Regions from separate parts of the Shewanella sp. SP1S2-4 genome, predicted to be linked through region 3. Evidence: predicted binding sites of a transcription regulator. Region 3 holds the regulator's gene; each other region holds the start of a gene.

Region 1 (8,019 bases), on a different contig from region 3:
TACGGCATCCACTGTCAGTAGCTGAGCCTTGAAAGCCTTAGGATCGTAATTGGCAAGATATTCCGCTTCAGTCATGAGTATTCCCCATCATTCAATATCATAAGCTTAACTTAGGCATGACACAGCTTCAAACACATTATGTCTTAGCGTCACTAAGTAAATATCCTGCACCGTGGGCTTAGCTACTTTAGCCAAATTTACGCTGATAACGCGGCAACATAGTCTCATTCCCCAATAATCCGCCTTGATGCAAATACATCACATGACCTAATTCACTACGCTGTAAGTAATCCTCAAGCACAATAAAACCTAAGGGATCGTAGATTAATTCAAACTGAACTCCTGAGGCACAAACCCGCTGCCACATGGCATAGAATTCAGGGTAGAGTTTACCAAAGTGATATTTTTTGCCGACATTCACTATCTGTGGATGCTCGAGAGTATTTGGATTAAGCATAGAGAATTGTAAACGTAAATAATCATCGCCGCCCACCACGGCGCAAGTCACGACGCGAATCGCCGTTTGCTGACGAATAAAGTACTGATTTAAAAATAACGCCGTCGTCCCCGTCCCCGACGGTAAAAATACTGTTAAATCGACTAAATCATTCGCCTGCGCAAATTGCACTATTTCTTGCGCCAATACATTTACCCCGTATTCAGCGTAGGAACAACGCCCACCCTCTGGGATAAAAAGCGCCGTCGGCTCATTCGCGAGTACTTGAGTCTCGATATACTCTTGGCAACTCAGTCGCGCACCACCCGTTTGCAAAGCAGGGTCACAACTAACATTAAGGTCAGATAAAACCTGAGGTTCATCCTGCGACTGAGTAAACGCCAGCTTTTGCGCCATTAACTCACTTAAGTCGATAATATTGGCGCCATTTGCCAATGCCGCAGCGTAATTCCCCGTGGGATGCTTAACAATCTGACTGGCAATATGGTCAACATAAAAATCACACTGCCAGCCTTTCATCTTGGCCAATGTTGATAGGGAATACAAAGAGTTCGCTAAGGGTGAGCCATGGCCTATCACCTTGGTGATGCCGGCAAACTCATGATCTAAAAAGTAGCCGAATTTACGTGCTTTATTGCCGCTAAACGCTGGATGCAATAAATCATCACGTTTTAGAAATATTTCTCGACCAGCAAAGGCAAAAATATCGACGGGGGAATTTGCAAACATCAGGCTACTCAAACGATTAAATACTCTGGCTTTTAAGCCATTGGATGGAATGGCTAGTTTAACGCCACCTTTGATCTTCTGCTCTTAAGAAATTAGCAATTTAGCGAAGAATTAGTGAAAATCACAAATAAAGCTTAAACAGGTGGATGTAAGGCATTGATTTTTGAAAACAAAATAATTGGCACGTTTCTCGCTTAGTCATTGGCATATATTCAGTTTATCAAAGCTAACAGCATTCATTACAGCTAACGATAAAGGCTAAAAAAGTAACATAAGGAGTTTTCAATGGCAGTATTACGCTTAATATTCAACATCGCTTGGTTTGTGCTCGGTGGATTTGTAATGGGACTCGCTTGGTGGCTCGCAGGTATCCTGTGTTTTATCAGCATTATTGGTATTCCCTTTGGCCGCGCCTGCTTTGTTATCGGTGAAATGACCTTCTGGCCCTTTGGTCAAGAACAAATCAGCCGTCGTCACTTAACCGGACGTGACGATTTAGGCACAGGTGCCCTAGGCATGGTGGGAAATATTATTTGGTTCTTGCTGTTTGGGATCTGGTTAGCCATAGGCCACCTGGTCCATGCCTTAGCCTGTTTTGTGACTATTATCGGTATTCCCTTTGGAATACAGCATCTTAAACTGGCATTACTCAGCCTAACACCGATAGGACAAACCGTCGTGGCTAAAGCCTAATCGGCAGTGAGTTATCCGTCTTAGCGCTGTTCATTGCCGATGATTTACTGTCGATGATTTACTGTGGAGAATGGATAGGGCTTTTTCATCCCACACTGAAAATATCGCCTCGTTAAAGGCCATTTCTTCCTCCAGTAAATCGTTGCAACTGTATTGAGTATGGACATATTGCGCATGGGCAGGTTCATCATCCTCTTGAACCTCAGTTTGCGACTTAGTCGGCGCCACAATTGCCAACAGATAATGTGCCAGTTTTGCAGGGGCATCAATGGCCGCATCATGGCCGCAATACGCTAATACTATCAAATCCGTGTGAAAGTGCTGTGCCAAGGCTTTGCTCGATGCCATGCTCACCAACGCATCACGGTCGCCACAGAGTACACTTATCGGCACTTCCACGGTCAATGGACACTGATATTGAAAAGCCGCCCACAGTTGCCGCCAGGCGTTACGAATAGTTGGCGACGATTGGCGGCGAAATTCACTCCATTCGGCAATTAAACTGCAGTCTCGCCGATGACGAAAACTGGTTAAACGCACTATCGTCGACTCGATGGGATGTAAGGCTTTACCTCGAGCCCGCAAGAAAAACGCCTTCAATGCATTCAGTGGATTAAATCTTTGATACCAAGCCGATAAATTAGCCGCACTGCTGTTTAGTACAAATACATGCCTTATCTGCCAAGGTCGCTGACGCGCCATTTCCAGTGCCAACATACCGCCCATAGACAAACCGAGAAGGTAAATGCCTTCTCCTTCTTGTACCTGCTCATCCAATTGCTGCCACACTGCATGGGCATAGTCAGCAATCTTAAGCGGACTGGCCTCGGTTGATAGCGTTCCATTGCCCGGCAAGTCAGGAGTCAGTACTCGCAGCCCCTTTTGTCGCAGTCGCTGATCGAAGCCATTCCAGTGGCGCTGATCACGCATTAATCCCCGCAATAACACCCAAGTTGTCATGACTGTGGCTCCCGATACCAATACTGCCGCGCGCACTCAGTGAGTTCAGCCAAACGTTCAGGCGTTAAGTGCTCTAACGATTGGGCGTAGGCCGCTTCCATCATAAATTGCATCAGCACTGTGTGCCTGCGTAAAATTCTGTGATGACGATGTGTTTTCTGCGGATTGAAAAAACCTGCAAAATTAAATATTTGTCTGGGATTTTTCTTAATCCAAGCCCAGGATCCCATCTCTAATGTCAAAGGCAGAAACGGTACCTGCGCATGGGGATCGGCCACTTGATGTTGGCGATAGAGGTAATCCCAAATATCCCCATGGGTGCGATAAAACTGACTCTGGGGTGCGAGCCGATAATGGCCATGATGGGGATAACTCTGTTCAAATAATTGTTTTAGATGAAAAATATAATTGGCATTTTCGAAGGCGGTACGCGTATGGGCGTAGGGGAACCAAATATGATCACTCAAGCCAAAGCCTGAGTGAGCATCGAGGGAAATCAAACTAGTGCTGCGGCTCAGCAATTGCTGTACATAGGCAACTAAGCCAGTAGTTTCAAGCTCCATTCCCCCCATGCCGCGATACCAAGGCAGCCGCGACGATATCCGCTGCCCTCCCACCATAAAGGAGACTTTTTCGCTGGATTCTATCGGGGCGTTACGCATCAAATCCACTTGATTGCCATTACCCCGCGTTCCCATAAATAAACCAACGGGATTCACCACAGGCACAAAAGCTAACCGCACGCCCGTTAACATCTGTTGTAGATGTTTATCCCACACCAGCCGCTGCAACAAACTGTTCAGCAATGCCAAGATGACTTGAGAGCCAATACGTTCAACCCCATGCACGCCGCCCACAAAGAGTACTGTCGGACAGGGCTTATCTCCCCCGCCCAGTTCAACACTGTAGAGAGGAAAATGTTCGTGACGAAATGGGATGTCGGCAAGAATTTGATACTGCAACTTAAGATGATGAGTATCAATGAGTTGTTGCAGCGTATCTAACTCAAAGGGAAGTTTATTCATGTCACCTTAAACAATAAAATGAGAAAGCAACTCATGCCGTTAAGGTGATGCTAATAGTGAACAAAGACAGAATGATGACAAGCGGAATATCTGATGTAATTTTGAGAGGAATTGGCTGAAAATAGAGGAAAAAATAAGGGGTAGAATAGAGAGTTCACTAACCTAAATCATGCATTAGTCTTCACGATACAGTAGCTCTCCGATGATGGTTTCGACGTCTATTTGCGCCAAGCCTTGGTCGAAAATATCCCGCCAACGTCTGCCTTCTTCGGTATTACGAAACGCGATATAAAGCTGCTTATTCGCTAAAATTTGGCGGTTGATTTGCAGTTTGTCCGCCAGCGGTTGTAAAGGCTTTTGCTTAAGTAAATAGTGCAGCACGTTGACATCGATTACCGCCGCATCAATACGGCCGGCGGCCACTTTCTTAATATTGTGCTCATCTGAAGTAACGGCTTCAGTCGGCTGAACGCCTGTGGAAATCATGCGATCTAACGCCTGAGTATTTACATAATCTTTCACCACACCTAAGGTATAGCGATTCAGATCTTCGACATAATTCCAACTCACAGGATGGGCTTTTTGCTCCACCAGTCCCAAAGGACCGTCGCCAATCGATTTAGAAAAAACAAACTTTTCAGTCTCAAAGTAATACTCAGGGAAATAACCCAGATAGTCAGAATTAGGCATACTGGCGAGCTTTACAGCGCGGCTCCATGGGTAAAAATCCACTTCTAATTGGTGCCCCATCACTTTGAGCGCCGCCCGTGCCACAGCAATACTCGCGCCCTGCTCGGATAATTGCTGCCCAGAATAAGGCGGCCAAAGTAAGGATGTCAGCATTAAGGTATCCGCTTTCGCTGTGCTCAATCCCATGGAGGAAAGGCAACACGCAAGGAGCATTAAACGCCATCGAACCATTTGGGACTCCTTAGCCTGCAGAATGGATTGACTACTAAATCATCGACAAATTGAGCTTTAGTTTTTATCTGCCAAGATTTTTTCTCTGGTTTTAGTATAGCCATGAAGCCACTGCGGGGAAGTGAAGTTTTGTTACAATTAGGCTGACGACATAAGCTGCCAATAAATGAGCAAAGGATTAGACTGAAAACTGATACACAGTTAGCACACAACTGATAGTCAGTTGACAGTAGATCTTGATTCAATTAACTCACCATAAGGCCAACTCCTATGCGTAAAGTTTCCTTTTTCAATCACGCGCCGTCCTCCCATGCAAAAGGCGCGATAACTAAAGCGGGGATCACTGTGATTGGCGCAGCTTTAACCTTGCTCGGGCTGGTCTTTTTACTCTTACCCGGCCCAGGTTTACTCCTGATCATCTTAGGGTTAGCGCTGCTCAGCACACAATATGCCTGGGCAAAGCTGGCGCTACGTCGCAGTCAGCGAAAGTTAACTCAAAGTGCGGCTTGGCTTGATGGCATGACCCGTCGACTCTTCCGTTAACTCGTTAACTTGTCGGTTAAACGACACCTATAGACTGAATAAAATTCAAGCCGCATTGCGCGGCTTGAAGTCAAAAAAGCAGGCTCGCCAAATCACATCACTTAAGCATTAATATCTTCATATAACTCTTGATACATCAGCTCGCGCATTTTGAATTTCTGAATTTTCCCCGTTACTGTCATTGGGTACTGATCCACAAACTTGATGTAACGTGGCACCTTGAAATAGGCAAACTTCTCGGTGAGGAAATGGCGAATATCTTCCTCGGTAATCGTCGCGCCAGAGCGGACTTTAATCCAAGCACACACTTCCTCCCCGTATTTATCGCTTTGAACGCCAAAAACAGCCGCATCCTGCACATCTTTATGGGTGTAAAGTTTCTCTTCAATCTCACGGGGATAGATATTCTCGCCACCGCGAATGATCATATCTTTAATGCGACCCACAATTTGCACATAACCTTGCTCATCCATTTGGCCAATATCGCCAGAATGTAGCCAACCCGCACTGTCTATGGTCGCCGCTGTTTTTTCGGGATCGTTCCAATAGCACTGCATTATGCAATATCCCCGACTACAGACTTCACCGGGTTGATTAATTGGCAACTCTTCACCAAATTCGTCGACTATTTTCACTTCGGTATGGGGCAAAGCACGGCCAACAGTGAGCACCCGTTTCTCAACCGGCGAATCAATTTCAGTAATATGATTGAGCGGACTGCACTCAGTCTGACCATAACCAATTAGTACTTCCTTCATATACATGAGATTTTGTACTCGGCGCATCACTTCTTCTGGGCAAGTTGCCCCCGCCATCACGCCGGTTCGTAAAGAACTTAAATCAAAACGCGTAAATTCAGGATGCTCAAGCTCGGCAATAAACATGGTCGGTACGCCATGTAAAGCGGTGCAACGCTCTTGCTCAATCACTTGCAATGTCGTCATGGGATCGAAGGATTCGCCGGGGAACACAGCCGCGGCGCCTTTGGCTAAGCAAACTAAACTGCCGAGCACCATGCCAAAGCAATGATATAAGGGCACAGGAATACAGAGTTTATCGTGACAGGTAAACTTCATCGCCTCTGCGACTAAATAACCATTATTCAAAATGTTATGGTGGGATAAGGTCGCACCTTTTGGGCTACCCGTGGTGCCAGAGGTAAACTGGATATTAATCGCATCATACGGGCTTAATGCTTTGCCGATACTCTCGAGTGCCGCCTTGTCATCGGCGGTCACATCGACGAGCAAGTCATCAAAATTCAACATGCCGACAGATTTTTCAGCGCCCATACGGATCACAAACTCGAGCTCAGGAACGGCCTTCGCCTGTAATTGACCCGCAGGGCAAGAAGTTAGCTCAGGCGCCAATTCGTATAGCATTTCGAGGTAATTGCTGGATTTAAACTTGTCGGCACAAATTACCGCGCGGCACCCCACATTACTCAGCGCGTATTGCAACTCTTCCGGTCGATAAGCGGGGTTAATACACACCATGATGGCGCCAATTTTAGCGGTCGCATATTGGGTTAAACACCATTCAATATTGTTGGGTGACCAAATGCCCACCCTATCGCCGGACTTAATACCGAGTTTTAATAATCCGGTGGCGAGCGCCTCGATTTGAGCGAGATATTGACGGTAATTCCAGCGGATATGTTGATGATGTACGACAACCGCTAATTGGTCGGGATAGGTTACCGCAACCTCATCAAGATATTGACCTATGGTTTTCTCAACGAGTTTCGGTGATCGCACACCATGAAACTCGCTAACGTTGAGCGGACTGATAACTTGGCTTGTTGGAACTGACATTAAGGCCTCCGTGCATTTATTATTATGGTTAGCGAGGTCCAAACTAACCAATCCACGGATAATGTCACAAGCAAAAAAGCACTTTATTAGACTAAAGAGTAAGATAATCGATTAAATAACAATCCATTAAAGTGCGGGGTTAGCGGCTGATAAATTCAAGATGAGTACTCGACTTAGGCACATTTAAGCTTTGCAAGCGCTCAACAATGGCCAGTAAAATCCCTTGGCGACGCATATTCTCTAACACGCCAGGGCTAAAGACCTCAAGTCGCGTCATGGCGGTCAGCAGCAACTTGCATTGTGCTATGCTCGCTTCACGAATGTAGGCGGGTTTATCGACTAAGTAACTGTTGTTATACCAATAGTCCCAAGTGAAATTTGCCAATAACCAACCTTGGGTTGTCAGGTCATTAATAAATTCCAGCATCCGCTCATGGCTTAGGATCACATCACCCGCTGTAAAATCCTTAAGATATTTAGTGTATAAACCACAGTCGGACGTCATTGTTGAAGTTCCCATCACACACCTCACAGGTTTTGATTGCCACTGCTACCACAACTTGTATGGCACCAATCACAAACCGAGATCGAATTTGACGCTTTGCCTTAGTAACGAGAATCTGCATAAGGCATACCAAATAAGATTGCTGCCCACAGGCTAAGCCACCTTATCTGAACCGAAACTTAATCAAACTCACAATGCTTGATATGAGTGACGAACTGGGGTGTTCGACTAAATTAAGATAAACTCAGGGATATTGAAGCGCTTAACGGCAACTATGAATAAAGGAAACAAGATGAACTACTGGCTTATGAAATCGGAACCCGACGAATTCAGCATAGATGATCTTAAGGCTTGCCCGAACCAAACCGAAGC
Region 2 (8,019 bases), on a different contig from region 3:
TGGCGAGTGCTGCATCGACAATACCTTGATCGTTTCGCTCTAACGTTGCGCCGTATTGATAGGCAGCGCGGCGGCTCATGGCATTACCGGCGAGAACGTTTTCGTCGACAATTTCTTTGGTAATGTTATTTGAACCATAGACTTTGACCTTAGGGTATATGTCTTTGATTGCACGGGAACCGCCAAAATGGTCCGCATGACTGTGGGAATAAATCATCGCCACCACAGGTAAGTCATTACCCTCAGGCAAGTTTTTTAGCGCAAACTCCAATGATAACTTTGCCGCTTCTTTGGTGAGCAGCACGTCATAAAGGATCCACCCCGTTTTACCGCGGATAAGCGTTAAGTTCGACAAGTCAGTGCCGCGAACTTGATAAATGCCATCTGTGACCTTGTATAAGCCGTTAGACACCATATTCAACTGGGCTTGGCGATAGAGTGAGGGATTGACTGTGTCTGGGGTTTTGTCGCCGATAAAGCTGAATTCGGTGCGTAAAATGGCGGCAGTTGGTTCATCGAGTTCGGCGATGAGATTCTTAGAAAACTCTTCAAAGGCTTTTTTATCGGTGTAATTTAGAGTGGCTGCTGTGGCCTTGTTGACCTCAGCGGTTTGCTGGGTCGCAGGCTTTCCCTGATAGTGCAGGCTGATATGTTCATGCTCGTGTTCTGCCGCCGAAGCGCTGAGGGAGAACGTTGCGATAATACTCAATGTCATCAAAGATTTTTGCATAATTTTACCTACAGATAGGAGGGATAGTGTCGTTGATGGTTTGAGTATAGACAGCTTGTGTATTTAGATAACTCGCGTTAGCTTGGGTTGTAATATTCATATTGTGAATGAGTGGTTTACCTTATGCCGACACAAAAGCCGTTAGATTTAAACTTATTGCGGGTGTTTATGGTGGTTTACCGTACTCGTTCATTCACGCAAGCGGCTGAAGAGTTGGACTTAACTCAATCTTCGGTCAGTAATGCGATCAGTCGATTCAGGGTATGGGTCGGGGAGTCACTGTTCAATCGGGTTGGGAGGGGAATTGAACCGACGGCAGTGGCGCGGGAAATGTACCGTAAGTTTGAGCAGCCAATGGCAGATATCGAAACTGTATTGCTGGGGTTTGAGCATTTTGATCCAAAGTGCAGTCAGCGACGCTTCTATGTGTATGCCAATGAGTCGGTTATCGAAGCGCTGCAAACCGGTGTGCAGGCGTTATTACAGGATGCGGATATTGAAGTGATTTTTCGAGAATCACCGCCACAGGAAGCTGATTTATATCGCGATATCTTGCTTGAGCGAGTCGCTGTGGCGATAGACATTAAACCCGCGCAGCAAAGTTTGCTCTCGAGCAAATTACTGTTCACTGAAACCTTAGTGTGTATCGTCAGTCGGCAGCATCCTCGGATTCAAGGCGCCATCACCCATGAGCAGTATTTTGAGGAGAAACACGTCTTTTTGAATATGCGGCGTTTTAATCTTACTGCGGGGGATTTGTTTACCGAAGGCGTCTTGCCCAGACGCAAGATGTATAGTGAGCAGTCATCTTTATTGAGTATGTTTGCTACCGTAGGCAAAAGTGAGGCGATAGGCATAGCGCCTTTGCGGTACGCCAGTCAGTACGCCGAGTTGTTCGGCATCCAGATTTTACCTATGCCACTGAAAACAAGACCCATTGATTTGTATATGGTGTGGAGCAGTAAATACACCCAAAACCCGAGCCATCAATGGCTGCGAAGCTTATTGCTCGATGCCAGTGCGAGCACTGTAAAGGAAAAAGCTCTGAATCTTGCAAGCAGTTAGGCTAGCGATTCAGAGCTTAGTTTCGGTATGTAACCTTGGTTTTTGCTCAGTTCTAAACCTTAGTTCGTAATCTGATACTCGAACGAACGTTAATTACTGCCTTGCGAGTCTGTGGCTTTCGCCAGGTTGCTCGAAGTCACTGCGATACGGGTTGATATCTAAACCGCCGCGGCGCGTATAGCGGGCGTAAACGGTCAATTTAGTGCAATGACAGAAACGCTTCAAATCGACAAAAATCCGCTCGACACATTGCTCGTGGAACTCGTTATGTTGGCGGAAAGAAATCAAATAGCGCAGCAGTTTCTCGCGATCGATTTTAGGCCCTTGATAACGGATCATTACGCTGCCCCAGTCGGGTTGCGAAGTGATCAAACAGTTGGATTTCAGCAGGTTTGAATTAAGCGTTTCCGCAACCGTTTGCTTATCGTCCGTGCTGTTTTCCAAGTAATCAGGATTAAAACTATAATCGCTGACTTCAATATCGAGATCGTCAATACACGTGCCTGGTAACTCGATAATACGCTGAATGCCAAAGCTTTTTGGTTCGATGATTTTAACGCTAATATCACCTTGAGCACATTGACTTAAGTCTGCTACTAAGGTCTTTTGCAGTGAATCTATGCTATCGAACTTGGTTTGATTAAAGCTATTGAGATACAGTTTGAACGATTTCGACTCAATCAGGTTCAGGCTTTCATAGCTTAAATGAAATTCAGCTATGGCCACCATAGGCTTACCTTTAGCATTTAACCAAGACAGCTCATAACCCGTCCAGATATCGGCACCATGAAACGGTAACGTCCCAGTGAGTGCAATAGCATTACGGTTTAGTGAGCGTGGAACCCCTTGCAGCAGCGACGCATCATACTCGGCTTGATAGTCTGTGGCTTTACCTAAAGTCAGGCCAACAAGCGCTTGCGCATCACTATAGGGATCGTGATTCTGTGTCATCAATACTGTTTCCATGTCAAAATAGGCGCACATTATACCTGAAATTGGATTGTGCTTAAGTGTCTTGTCTGCCCGCACTCGATAAATTTTTGCAAAACTACCATCAAGCTTACCTAACGAGTTTAGGTGAACTACCGCGTTATTACCCACAGGGTGAGGCTTCTGTGTGTATTCAAGGCGAATTTCATGCTGATCTTGATCAAGCCGTTTCTTGGCAGCCGGTTAAACGCGAAGTCGAAGGCAGTTTTGCCAATGTTGAGCATGCGCTTGAGTTGACTTTATGGCCAGAAATCAATCATTTTTACGGTCAGTATTTTTCTGCGCCGTTATTATTCGACTCAGAATGGGGCACGGGTGAGTTACTGCAAGTGTGGAATGAGGATGATTTTACCTGCCTGCAGCAAAACCTGATTGGTCATCTGATGATGAAGAAAAAACTCAAGCAGCCACCGACGTGGTTTATCGGTTTGTTAGATGAGGGCGATAAAATGCTCACCATCAACAACAGTGATGGCAGCGTGTGGATAGAGCTTCCAGGTGAGATCCCCACCCAACAATTGTCGCCAAGTTTAGCGGAATTTATTGGGGCGTTATCACCACGGATAGCACCGCCCGTTAAACATGAAGAACTGCCTATGCCCGCATTAGAACATCCGGGGATTTTTGCCAGCTTTAAACGTATGTGGCAAAACCTCTTCGGTAAACGCTAGTTGGCGGGAGCTTGACGCTATCTTGCGGCGAGCTCTTAGCCTTCAACCACGTTTAGCCAGAGTGTGAACGCTCTACCACACTGAGTTTGAGCGTGAACGCTCAACCTAAGCATGGCTGATTCTTAGGTTGAGGTCTTTGGCGGGATAAAATGATGTTACTGATGATCCCAAGACAGATTCGATACTATGCGGCAAGGCTCGCAGCGAAAGTGGAACATATCCAATAAAGGTTCATCGAGTTTCCAATCATGACTACCACAGCGTGGACAAGGCCGCGCTTTTTCTGAGGCCAAATCTTGGCCGCCGACGCGGTATAAGTAGTAATAGGTCGGAATTTTAGTGAGATATTCGATACGGCCGCGCAAATCCCAACCTCTGCGAAATAAATCACTGTCTGGACTCGATAATTCCTCAAGTGCGGCAAATTCTGCTTTGGTGGCCGCCGCCATTTGTAACTCGTCACAGGCTTGCCATTCGCTCTGCCAACGGATAATGCGTTTGTGATCGCCATTAAAGGTTGCTGGGAGTCGATATAAAGGAATGGGCAATAGATTATCGCCGCTGCGCAGGGGCGAGCACATGTGTACAAAGCTGGTATACAGCAGTTGCCAGCTCGGTGTGTCGGTATTGCTGACCTCAGAATTAATGTCCTGACCGATAAACTTTTCCCGCGGCGCGAGTAGCTTAGCGTCGGTTAACTCTGCTAAGGCTTTTTTAACCCAAGGGCTGTGATATTTATGCGCTAAACTGCTTTTCTCTGGCATCAGTAAACGCACTCTAAACTCACCGTCATTAAAGGCGACCGCAAATTCTCGCCCTAAGATTTGGCCATTAGCTCGATAGGCTTCGAGGAGTTGATTAATGGCTTTTTCGGCGGCAGAGATAGTGGTGTCGGCGAAGCATTCGAAGCGTAGTTCAGTGACAAACATTAAGCGGTTTTTCCTTGGGATTCTAATAAGTTGATGCGTTGTTTTAGTTCAAGCAGTTCGTTTTTCAATTGCATGATTTCTGCTTTTTGCTGCTCAGCATGACGTTCAAAATATGCCTGTTGTATCTGCAGACGCTCGGCAAGCAGTATAAGCGTCAATGTATCGTTAGTTGCAGCGGCTTCGATTGTCGGGCTGATGGCTTGTAACTCTGCTAAACGCTCACGATCCGCCTTAGGCATAGATTTAAATTGCTGTAAGCCTTGGATCAATATCGGTAAAGGTAGGCTGCTACCTAAACGGGTTTTTATTAAGGCAAGGCTCGGTACTTTACCGCAGGCTTCGAGCGAACGTGCAGCCGCTAATACTTGGTCAAGTGGACTCATAATTAGCAAAATTCCTTAATTTGTTGAATGAGTTAAACCCATCTCAAAAGAACGTGTAAGTTTTTTCATTTAAAAACAGTGTGTTGTCATTTGGCATCTATTTTGCTTATTGTCCTGCCTAAATCGCTTTTTCAAGCAACAATAATAATCACACAGGATGTCACATGATTAACCATAAATTGAATAACAAACTTATCGCCATCACTTTTTTAGGGCTTGCAAGCTTAGGTCTTAGCGGCTGTGTGGTCAATGTCGGTGATGGCGAATCGGGTTGGGATAGCAGCGAATCATGGGAGAAAGTGCAGGATAAAAACCGCACTAACTTAACCAAACTGAGTTTAGGGATGCCCAAAGACCAAGTGATGATCTTAATGGGCACCGCTGATTTTAGTGAAGCCTACATTCAACAAAGTGTTCAAGGTGAATCGAATAAAGAAGTCTTAGTGTTGTTTTATCGTACCCAGCGCAATAATGGCGATGGAAAAACCACTAAGGACGAATGCACACCTATTGTGCTGAGCAACAATGCCTTAGTGGGTTGGGGTGAAACGGCTTACAGTAAAATTTAACCCGCGAGTTTTATAGCTTACGTAGCTGAGTATCGAGTTGCTCAATGGGCTCAGTCCAGAGGGCATCAGCTTCTAGGCCTTCGATGATAAAGCTCTTTTGAGCTGGGGTCCAAAAGGGCGCTTGGCTTAGATGGATGTGATGGTCGATATCATGGGTTGCAATAAATTGCGCTATGGCTTCATCGCTACTGTCTAAACCGAGTTGCTCGAATAAGTGGCTTAGGTCTACTGGAGTTGTATCCATCATTGTTTCCTTTTCAGTATAGTGCCTTCGTTTAGAGTAAGCGCCTGATTGAAAAATGCAATCTATGATTAAAATTTGCACTTTTCCGTTTCCTTGGTAAATTAATTGTTACTCATAAAAAGTGTGAGCTAAGTCAAGGAATACTAATAATGGACAATGAAACCTTGGAAGACTGCCGTGCAGTCTATTTGACCGCGGAAGACTTACGCATCGCCGCCTCTATCCTCTATAACGCTTACCATGATGACCCTTTTTTTGTCGATTCACTTTTTACCTCAGATAAAGCCGCTTACGAGCAAAAACTGCGCGCCGCGATCCGCGAAGAACTTAATACGTTATGGCAACAAAAACAAGCACTCATAGGTTTGTTCGACCATGAAAGACTGGTTGGTTTAGCCTGTGTGGTAACGCAAGAAGTGCCTTTGGGAGAAGGGCGTTACTGGCATTGGCGCTTAAAGATGTTGTTAGGTACGGGCTGGCAATCGACCCAAGCGTTGATGAAAAAAGAGTCCAGTATTGTCGAACTCTTACCCAGTAAGCACTGCGGTATTTTGCAGTTTATCGCCCTTGCACCGAACGAGCAGCATAAAGGACTCGGACATAAGTTAGTGCAAGCGGTAGTGAGTTGGTGTGATGAGCAGCCGGATCTGGATGGCATTGGTGTGTTTGTCGCCCAGGAGAGCCATCTGCAATTATTTACCCAGCATGACTTTGTCTCTTTAGGCGATCTCAATATCGGCAGTGTCCATGGTCAGTTATTATTCTATTCGGTTCAACAAGATGACTCACTCTTATAAACGGTTCGCCGATTTCTATCCTTTCTATTTATCCCAACACCAGCACCCGATTTGCCGGCAATTACACTTTGTTGGCAGTAGCTTAGTCCTGCTGCTGATTGGCATTGCCTTGGTTTCACAAGCCTGGTGGCTATGTTGGTTTATTCCGGTCGTTGGCTACGGTTTTGCGTGGGTGGGACACTTAGTATTCGAGAAGAATCGACCCGCGACATTTCAGTATCCCTTTTACAGTTTGATGGCTGATTGGGTAATGTTTGCTCAGATGATCAGCGGCTTTTTTAAGCGTTAAAAAAGCCGTCCGAGTGAGATGCCCATGCCCGTGTGAGAGATCGCTTACAAACGCTGTAGGACATAATGTTTTCTTTTTGATTGTTTTTTGTTCTCTTGTGTTTAATTTTAAATAGAATCATTTACTTATGTTTATTTAGTTTATGTTTGACCGTAATTTCTTTTGTAGTCCGTTCTTTGAGCCGAACAAAAAAGTCATGGTTAACGTAGAATTCACTCATGGCCAAAGCAAATGGATAGCAAGGAAAGCGAAACAGGCCAAAGGGACGCAAGAAGCAACGAATTAAGATTTCAAGGTTGAAATCGCTGGCGGTAGGAAAACTGTCATTCGCCTAGGATAGGCTAAGGAAAAGCAGGATTGCTTTTCAAGGATGATTAGAGACAGTGAGTCGTATCGTCAGGATGATGAATTTCAGGAAGAATACAGGACACGCTTAAGGATTAAGCATGAACTCGAGACAGGATGTGTCGAGACAAGGATAAAGTATAAGGGTGAACAGCTTGTACTACTCTATGGAAGACAATTTTTTGCAGGATGCAATAGGAAAAAGTCATAGGAAGTGACAGGCTCTGTAAAATGGATTTACAGGTCAAAGGACTGAGTGTTATCTCACGCAAGTTTGATACACAGGGACGAAAAGGGATTACAGGGACGACGCAGGACGCAAGCAAACGCATGGATGGTGCAGGGAGCACAAATCGAGCAGGACGGCTTACAAAGGATAAATGGGGCGCACTCTAGTTGCGCCCTTTTCTTTGGTTCATTTTCAGCATTAATCTCGCTTTGCCAAGCTATAACGCTATTCACATTGACTTTTTAACTCTGCTTAAAGACTTCTCACCGCAAAGCATGTTTACCAGTCTTACTTCTCTTACTTCTCTTATTGCTTAATAATTTTTTTCTGGTAATGCGCTGAATGCTTGTCGAACTTTGAGCAATAGCGGTTTATGTATAAGTCCTCAGGGGAGAACATCTAGCGTTTTGCTTACTTTTGATTCGAATTGCCATCCTTCGTGTAAGAGATCTCCTACAAGTATGTAAGTAATTTGTAGGTTAAAAGGGGGGTTATGTCTTGAGGTTGGTTATTATTTATATTTATATCAGTCAGTTAGTATATTTCTTATTAGTTAAACTCACCATTTTCGTTAACATTTTAAATGATCCGCAATGAGTACTTTCGTTGGTTGGCGTAGAATTCATCTTGTAGAAGGAATTACGGGCAACAGGATGTTGGCGATCAGGATGATCGAACAGTGACTAAGGAATGTGACTTAAGGAATGATAGGGATATAGGCCTTTCAGGATGAAAGAGAGCCAATACCAAGGAAGGGAGACTATCAAGGATTGATAGA
Region 3 (8,019 bases):
GGCCAAGGAATACAGCAAAACACAGCTTAACGTATTAGGTTATACCGACAGCAGTGGCTCAGACTCTTACAATTTACGTCTGTCACAAGTACGTGCGGGTGAAGTGGGTAATTACTTGATGAGCAAAGGCGTCGCCTCTGCCCGTGTAAAATCAAAAGGCATGGGTGAAGCGAGTCCTATCGCATCAAATGCTAATGCCAATGGCCGCGCCCAAAACCGCCGCGTTGAGATTGTATTAACGCCGACGGGTCAATAGACATTAAGTATTCTAGTTTTACAAAAGTCGCCTGAGGGCGACTTTTTTGTTTCTGTGATAGGTATATTTAGCGGTAAGTGCCCCGCAGATTTTAGCTAGACAATTTGTCCTCTCTAACCTGTGTTTTGGGTGATCTGCACCACAATCACATCACAGCGGTTTGCCTTGGGATGAGTTCAGCTTGATCCCTTTACCGATTTCACGTTCTGTATGGGGATAAGTCACCAGAATGACTTTTAGCGCCCAGAGGAGAATATGACTATGACAAGCAAACACGTGTTAGTCGCCTTGAGTTTAAGCCCTGTCATCACGGTGGCTGCTGTACAAGGAATGCCGATGAAAGCCGAAGTGACCACAGGAGCGGCGCCGATAGAACTGCGCGCCGCAGGCAGTTTAAAGACTGCGATGAAGGATATTATTGCCGCTTATCAAGCCGAGTCGCAAACGAGTGTTGCGGCACAATATGCGCCATCAGGTTTATTGTTAAAACGCATTCAAGAGGGTGAAAAAGTCGATATTTTTGCCTCGGCAAATATGAAACATCCGCAGGCGTTAGTGGATGCGGGTCAGGGGAAAGCGGTGCAAATGTTTGCCCGTAATCAACTCTGCGCGGTTGCCCAGGATAATGTTCAGGTGACGAGCGCAACGCTACTCGATACCTTGTTAGATCCTAAGGTCAAAGTTGGCACCTCAACCCCGAAAGCTGATCCGGCGGGTGATTATGCCTGGGCCGTTTTTGCTAAGGCCGAAGCGGTAAAACCCAATGCGAAAGCCGCGTTAGAGATCAAGGCATTGCAACTGACTGGCGGCCCTGAGAGTGCTAAACCACCTAAAGATCGCAATCCTTATGGCTGGGTGATGGAAAACAAACAAGCAGATATCTTTTTAACCTATTGCACTAATGCTGTGCTGGCTAAAAAAGAAGTGCCGAGTCTACAAATCATCGACTTACCGCAGGAACTCGCCGTGGGGGCTGACTATGGTTTATTGGTTTTGCAGGGCGCCAATGCTGCCGCAACGCCGTTAGCTGAGTTTATTCTATCGGCAAAAGGCCAAGTTATACTGAGCAGTTATGGCTTTCAACCACCGGCAAAATAGCCTTTTCTAGTTTTTCAGCGAGATAAAAAAACGGCACCCTTTCGATGCCGTTTTGGTTATAAACTCAAACTGTTAAAGCGTTAAAGCGTTAAAGCGTTAAAGCGTTAAAGCATTAGTGCATCAGATAGAGCGTCGCTAATCCGAGGAAGGCGAACAGACCAACCACGTCAGTGACTGTGGTGAGCACCATGCCGCCAGCGAGGGCGGGATCGATTTTAAGGCGTTTTAAAATCAATGGAATACTCGCACCTGCAAGGCCAGCCACTGTCATGTTGATCAGCATGGCACTGCCAATTAATCCCGCCAGTGCCATATCATCCTTCCACAGCAACACGGCAACAAAGACTAAAATCGACCACATTAAGCCATTGAGAAAGCCAATCGATAATTCTTTACCGATAAGCCAACGGGCGTTGCTTTGGCCGATATGGCCTAAGGCAATACCGCGGATCACGAGCGCTAAGGTTTGATTACCAGCCACACCGCCCATGCTAGGGACAATTGTCATCAAGATAGCGATAGTGGCAAATTGCTCGATAGTGCCTTCAAACATATTGCTGACAGAGGAGGCGAGCAGTGCAGCGAACAAGTTAATCGTGAGCCAGAGTGAGCGACGTAGGGTACTTTTTAGCACTGGGCCAAAAGTATCCTCGTCATCGTCCATCCCCGCCATCCCCATCATGGAATGCTCGGCGTCTTCGCGGATAACATCGACCACGTCATCGATTGTTATTCGTCCTAGCAGCTTGCCATCGCTGTCAACGACGGGAGCTGATACCCAGTCATTGCGTTCGAATTTCTGCGCCACTTCACTGTCGGACATGCTCACAGGAATACTTTGGATATCGGGGTCCATGATGTTGCGAATTGTGGTGCTTGGCGCGCAAGTCAGTAGATCTGCCAGCCTGACACCGCCGAGCACTTTGTCCTGTTTATCGACCACATATAAGGTATCTGTGGTGTCTGGCAGGTTGCCCCTTTGGCGAAGATAGCGCAGCACCACATCGATATTCACATCGGGTCTTAGAGTAACGGTATCTGTGTTCATCAAGCTGCCGGCGGTCTCATCGGGATAGGATAAGGCCTGTTCTACCCGCTGGCGGTTTTGTTCTGTCATCGACTGCAACACTTGCTTGTAAACGGCATCGGGAAGGCTACGCAGGATATAGGCGAGATCGTCGGTGTCCATGCTCGCCGTCGCTTTTGCGACTCGCTCAGGACTCATGCTGCGGATCAGCGGATCTTTGAGTTCTTCGCTTAACTCGTCGAGTATGTCGCCTATTTGTTCCTGATCGATAAGCTGCCACAGCACTTGTCTGGCGCTGGGTGGTGAGGATTCTAAGATCAGCGCGATATCTGAGGCGGCCATTTTTTGCAGCATGTTACGCACGTGCACAAACATGCCACTGCTAAGCGCTTGGTTTAACTGGTCGAGACTATGTCCGGTGTGATCGTTTTCTGAATTATCTACGGGCATTTGTCCTCCATAGTTGTCCGCCACTGTGCGGCAAATTGGTTCGAGAGTGCGCTGCTTGGCGCAGGGCTAGACTTAGCGGTGACTTCGCGATAGTTATGCTTCAGTCACAGATAGAGAGCTCTGGCATAGATCATGCGTTTTACGCATAGATTAAGGCGGCTAAGACTAAGGTGAGTCAGCGGTAATGCTCGCTAGTGTAATCGCCTATGGTTCGTGCCGTCGAGCGACAAATATGTCGCCAAGCTTTTGAAACGAGATGTGAACTGCACAAATAAGCAGTGCTAAGTGTGATGTGTACTGATCTGAGTGCCTGTGTGGAACACTGAGTATGAAATGAAACTAACAGGCTTCGTCAAACTTAGCGTCGATTAAGGCACAAATGGCATCCAGAGCGGGCTCTGCATCTGGGCCTTCGGCGATAAGCTTAATGGTTTTACCCATGCCAGTTTCAAGCATCAGTAAGCCGAGCACGCTGGCGGCGGATGCCTGTTTATCGCCTTGTATCAAGGTGATGCTTGCATCAAACTCGGATGCCAGTACCACGAGCTTTGTGGCGGCACGGGCATGTAATCCCAGTTTGTTACAGATGGTGATCTGACGTTCAAGCTTTGGCATTATTCAGCTCTCGATGGCGGGCATAAACCTTATGTTTACCGTTACTAAAGCGTTTAGCCAATTGCTCAGCGACGTAAACCGATCTGTGTTGCCCACCCGTGCAGCCAATGGCCACAGTCAAATAACTGCGATTGTTGCGTTCGAGATGCGGCAGCCAAGTTTCCAGCAAATTCTCGATTTGCCAGATGAACTTATTGACCAGTGGTTGGCGATTTAAGAACTCAGCTACGGGCTCATCTAAGCCAGTCAATGGACGCAGCGCCAGTTCCCAGTGTGGGTTAGGCAGGAAGCGCACATCAAACATAAAGTCGGCTTCGGTGGGCATACCGTGCTTAAAGCCAAAGGACTCAAAGTTGATCACTAATTCTTTATCGACACTGCCGAGCAGAATTTGTCTCACTTGATCGCTTAAATCATAGATATTCAGGTTCGACGTATCTATGTAGTGATCGACCAGTTTTGACATAGGCTCGAGCAGTTTCCCTTCCAGTTTTATTGCTTCTTGCAAAGAGACTTGGCTCTTCGACAAAGGGTGCAAACGGCGGGTTTCGCTGTAACGCTTGAGCAGAATTTTATCGCTGGAATTGAGGAAGAAGCTGGTTAACTCAGTATCAGGAGGCAGGCTCGCGAGTTGCTTCACTAAGACTTTATCCTGCTCAGGCATGTTACGCACGTCGACACTGATGGCGACGAGATCGTTACTGCCTTTGAGTTGCTCAAGCAAAGTGCCGATTAAGGGCAAGGGAAGGTTATCGACACAATAATAGCCGAGATCTTCGAGTACCCTTAGGGCGACAGATTTGCCTGAGCCTGAGCGGCCCGACACTATGACCAGTTTCATCCAGTGATTACCTGATAGAGTTCCGTTTCATCATGCGTCTTGCGTAATTGCTTTAATATTTGCTTGTCGCTCAGCTTTTCGGCCATGCAAGACAAGGTACTTAAGTGCTGCTGACATTGGTCTGCAGGCACCAGTAGTGCAAATAAAATATCAACAGGTTGCTTATCGATAGCATCGAATGCTATCGGCTCTTCACACTTAATGAGTATGGCAATGGGCTGATCTATATCGGCTAGTCGACCATGTGGAATGGCGATGCCGTTACCTATACCTGTGCTCCCCATCTTTTCGCGCGCCACTAGGCTTTCGAATATCTCTTGAGATGAGAGGGTCGGGTACTGGGCAGCGACTAAGTCGCTGATGAGTTCCAGTACCTTTTTCTTGCTGCCCGGAGTGGCGCAGGTAGTGCACTCCGGCCGCAGTATGGTACAAAGTTCCATTATTAGTGTTTTGTTAACTTCTCTTTGTGTTTAATAACCTGACGATCAAGCTTGTCAATCAGGGCGTCTATAGCGGCATACATGTCAGCATGCTCTGAAGTAGCAAAAACTTCACCACCGATAAGATTTATTCTCGCTTCGGCAATCTGTTGCATTTTCTCGACATTGAGCACAACGTGCACATTATTGATCTGTTCGAAATGGCGTTCAAGTTTTGAAAACTTTTCTTCTACATATGCGCGTAACGATTCGGTAATTTCGACATGGTGTCCACTCAGGTTTATTTGCATAGAAACGTCCTCCGATATCCACTGTAGGTTATAAACTTTTACGCTGATTAGAAGGCGGAATGAGCATAGCCTCTCGGTACTTCGCAATGGTTCTGCGGGCTACGTTGATCCCTTGTTCTGCCAGAAGTTGTGCCATCTTACTGTCGCTCAATGGTTTTTTCTGGTTTTCCGCTGCAACCAGTTTCTTAATGAAGGCTCTGATTGCTGTGGATGAGCACTCCCCACCATCGTCAGTACCGACGTGGCTAGAGAAGAAGTATTTTAGTTCAAAAAGTCCCTTAGGGGTATGCATGTATTTCTGTGTCGTCACCCGTGAGATGGTCGACTCATGCATTTCTACCGCTTCGGCAATATCGTTAAGCACCATAGGTTTCATGGCTTCTTCACCGTATTCAAAGAAACCTTGCTGATATTGGACGATACAGTTCGCCACCTTCAACAAGGTATCATTACGGCTCTCTAAACTCTTGATAAACCATTTAGCCTCTTGCAGATGGCCACGAATAAATTGGCTATCGGCTTGGCTTTTAGTGCTGCGCGCCATCGAGGCATAATGTTGGTTTACATTGATTTTTGGCATGCAGTCAGGATTCAGCTCAACCACCCAGCGGCCATTTTTCTTCGACACTGACACATCTGGGATGACGTATTCGTCATCGTTGGGCGTAATCAATAAACCTGGGCGGGGATTGAGGGTTTGGATAAGCGCTATGCCGTCTCTTAACTCATCCTCTTTTAATTTAGTCTTACGCATCAACAATCTAAAATCGCGGGCGGCGATCAGATCTAAATGATCTTTGATCAGCATGCGGGCGTTTTCTAGGTTGGGCGTGTCAGCGGCGAAATGCGACAGTTGGATCAACAGGCACTCGCTTAAATCGCGGGCGGCAACACCAATGGGATCAAAGTGTTGAATGCGCTTGAGTACGGCTTCGACTTCGTCAAGCTCAACCTCAGGATTGCCCATAGCTTCGAGAATTTCTTCAGTGCTTTGGGTGAGATAGCCCTGATCGTCAATGGCATCAATAATGGCGGTGGCAATGGCTAAATCGGTTTCAGAAAACGGCGTGAGGTTTTTTTGCCATTCTAAGTGCTCATACAAGCCTTCACTGGTCTCACCTTGGAAGGGCATATCATCTTCACGACTGCCACCGGGGCCAGAATTGGGGGAGGCGGTGAACACTTCATCCCAGGTGGTGTCCATGGGGAGTTCGTCGGGCATGGATTCTTTGGTTAAGGACTCTGCCGTGTCTATGGTGGAGCTGTCTTTCTCTGGCGGCAGAGTGCTCGATTCACTGAAATCCGTATCGGATAGCGTTTGGTTTACAGGGGCTTTAGTGGCGTCGAATTGATCCTCTTCCAGCTCGAGAAGGGGATTAGAATCTAAGGCTTGCTGGATCTCTTGCTGCAGTTCTAATGACGACAGTTGCAACAGACGTATGGCCTGTTGTAATTGTGGCGTCATGGTTAACTGTTGACCCAGTTTGAGCTGGAGTGACGCTTTCATGTTACCGCTGATCCCTACGTTATTATTGTTGGATGAGGTCGCTTGTTATCATCTTGAGTGGAGTCCAATGGTGGCATAAATTACCTGCATTGGCTCCGCTTGATTAACTATAGCCTGAATTGTTCACCTAAGTACACAGCCCTAACTTGCTGATTGTCTAAGATCTCTGCGGGTGTCCCCTCGGCAATCAAGTTTCCGTGACTCACGATATAGGCATGTTCACACACATCTAATGTCTCACGGACATTGTGGTCTGTGATCAACACGCCAAGGCCACGACTTTTGAGCTGTTCGATAATCTTTTTAATGTCGATAACCGAAATCGGATCGACACCAGCAAAGGGTTCATCGAGCAAAATGAACTTAGGATTTGCTGCTAACGCCCGCGCAATTTCGACACGGCGACGTTCACCGCCCGACAATGACATGCCTTGGCTGTCACGGATGTGGGTAATGTGGAACTCTTCGAGCAGATGCTCTAGCTCTTCTTCCCTTTGCTCTTTTTTTAATTCTTTACGCGTTTGCAGCACGGCCATGATGTTGTCATGGACGGTCAGTTTACGGAAGATACTGGCTTCCTGCGGCAAGTAACCTATACCTTTGCGGGCACGCAGGTGCATAGGATCTGCGGTTAAATCATCATCGTCGATAAAGATGTGGCCTTTATCGCTTTTAACCAGACCGACGACCATGTAAAAGGTGGTAGTTTTACCCGCGCCGTTCGGGCCGAGTAGGCCAACGACCTGACCGGTTTTTACCGTCAGACTGACGTCTTTAACCACTTGGCGACTCTTGTAACTCTTCGCCAGATTTTGTGCTCTTAGGGTGATTTGGGTCATTTAGAGTCCTGCTTTTTCACAGGTTTATCTGCTGGCGCGTCTGGTTTGGCATCATCTTGATAGCTTTCAGGCTGAATAATAGTGATCACGCGATCGTCACCACTACCTGTGCTCTCAGCAATCAATTTTTGCTGGATGATGTTATAGCGGATCACATTACCCGTCACTTGGCTACCCGCTTGATCTAACGAAGCTTGGCCTTTCAGTGTTAGGGTACGGCTTGCCATATCGTAACGAATTTCTTTCGCGCTCGCCGAGGCTGGACGACCATCGTCTAACACTTGGCTGTAAGTTGCTGGGTTACCAGTGGCCACTAAAATTTTGCTATTTTCACCTTCGGCAGAAAATGCACGCAGTTCATTTGCTTGGATTTTTATCGAGCCTTGGGTAACTTCCACCGGGCCAAAGAAGATGATCTGGTTGTTCTTGATATCTGCCGTTTGGCTCACTGCTTTGATTTTAACTTCCTGCTTTAGGTCGTCGACTTTAGCAAAGGCGCTCATGCTCATTATTAGCATTAGGCTGGCAAGTAATACGTTATTTTGCTTCATATGTTCCTACTACCTGACTGGTCAATTTCACTTCTTGCGCGTTGAGGTCGGCATAAAGGCCTTGGCCTTGAATATTAAAATCTTTCCCTGTGACGTAAATGGTAC

What was found. The regulator sigma-54, encoded in region 3, starts transcription at its own class of promoters, with help from an activator protein. The targets are predictions, from matches to a motif close to GTTGGCACGNNNNTNGNNT.
Region 1: a site for sigma-54 is predicted at 1,364-1,382, ahead of Q4Q52_RS16745 (YccF domain-containing protein). Genes of this name have one in related genera too.
Region 2: a site for sigma-54 is predicted at 4,858-4,876, ahead of Q4Q52_RS00550 (DUF3192 domain-containing protein). Genes of this name have one in related genera too.

Annotation. Positions count from the first base shown of each region.
Region 1 is NZ_JAUOET010000021.1:34,574-42,592, reverse strand. It holds gene Q4Q52_RS16755 (NrtR DNA-binding winged helix domain-containing protein) at 1-75, opposite strand, end outside; gene Q4Q52_RS16750 (pyridoxal-phosphate dependent enzyme) at 188-1,186, opposite strand; gene Q4Q52_RS16745 (YccF domain-containing protein) at 1,472-1,879, shown strand; gene Q4Q52_RS16740 (alpha/beta fold hydrolase) at 1,910-2,839, opposite strand; gene Q4Q52_RS16735 (M14 family zinc carboxypeptidase) at 2,836-3,864, opposite strand; gene Q4Q52_RS16730 (transporter substrate-binding domain-containing protein) at 4,039-4,785, opposite strand; gene Q4Q52_RS16725 (PGPGW domain-containing protein) at 5,056-5,328, shown strand; gene Q4Q52_RS16720 (AMP-binding protein) at 5,430-7,142, opposite strand; gene Q4Q52_RS16715 (DUF6508 domain-containing protein) at 7,282-7,662, opposite strand; gene Q4Q52_RS16710 (EVE domain-containing protein) at 7,940-8,019, shown strand, end outside.
Region 2 is NZ_JAUOET010000001.1:125,101-133,119, reverse strand. It holds gene Q4Q52_RS00580 (alkyl sulfatase dimerization domain-containing protein) at 1-730, opposite strand, end outside; gene Q4Q52_RS00575 (LysR family transcriptional regulator) at 854-1,795, shown strand; gene queF (NADPH-dependent 7-cyano-7-deazaguanine reductase QueF) at 1,889-2,746, opposite strand; gene syd (SecY-interacting protein) at 2,806-3,456, shown strand; gene Q4Q52_RS00560 (Zn-ribbon-containing protein) at 3,612-4,385, opposite strand; gene Q4Q52_RS00555 (hypothetical protein) at 4,385-4,768, opposite strand; gene Q4Q52_RS00550 (DUF3192 domain-containing protein) at 4,933-5,337, shown strand; gene Q4Q52_RS00545 (DUF2789 domain-containing protein) at 5,348-5,581, opposite strand; gene Q4Q52_RS00540 (GNAT family N-acetyltransferase) at 5,731-6,378, shown strand; gene Q4Q52_RS00535 (DUF962 domain-containing protein) at 6,362-6,667, shown strand.
Region 3 is NZ_JAUOET010000013.1:1,977-9,995, forward strand. It holds gene Q4Q52_RS12945 (OmpA family protein) at 1-256, shown strand, start outside; gene Q4Q52_RS12950 (hypothetical protein) at 407-532, opposite strand; gene Q4Q52_RS12955 (molybdate ABC transporter substrate-binding protein) at 518-1,354, shown strand; gene mgtE (magnesium transporter) at 1,467-2,831, opposite strand; gene Q4Q52_RS12965 (HPr family phosphocarrier protein) at 3,171-3,446, opposite strand; gene rapZ (RNase adapter RapZ) at 3,433-4,287, opposite strand; gene ptsN (PTS IIA-like nitrogen regulatory protein PtsN) at 4,284-4,727, opposite strand; gene hpf (ribosome hibernation promoting factor) at 4,730-5,017, opposite strand; gene Q4Q52_RS12985 (RNA polymerase factor sigma-54) at 5,046-6,524, opposite strand; gene lptB (LPS export ABC transporter ATP-binding protein) at 6,632-7,363, opposite strand; gene lptA (lipopolysaccharide transport periplasmic protein LptA) at 7,360-7,914, opposite strand; gene lptC (LPS export ABC transporter periplasmic protein LptC) at 7,901-8,019, opposite strand, start outside.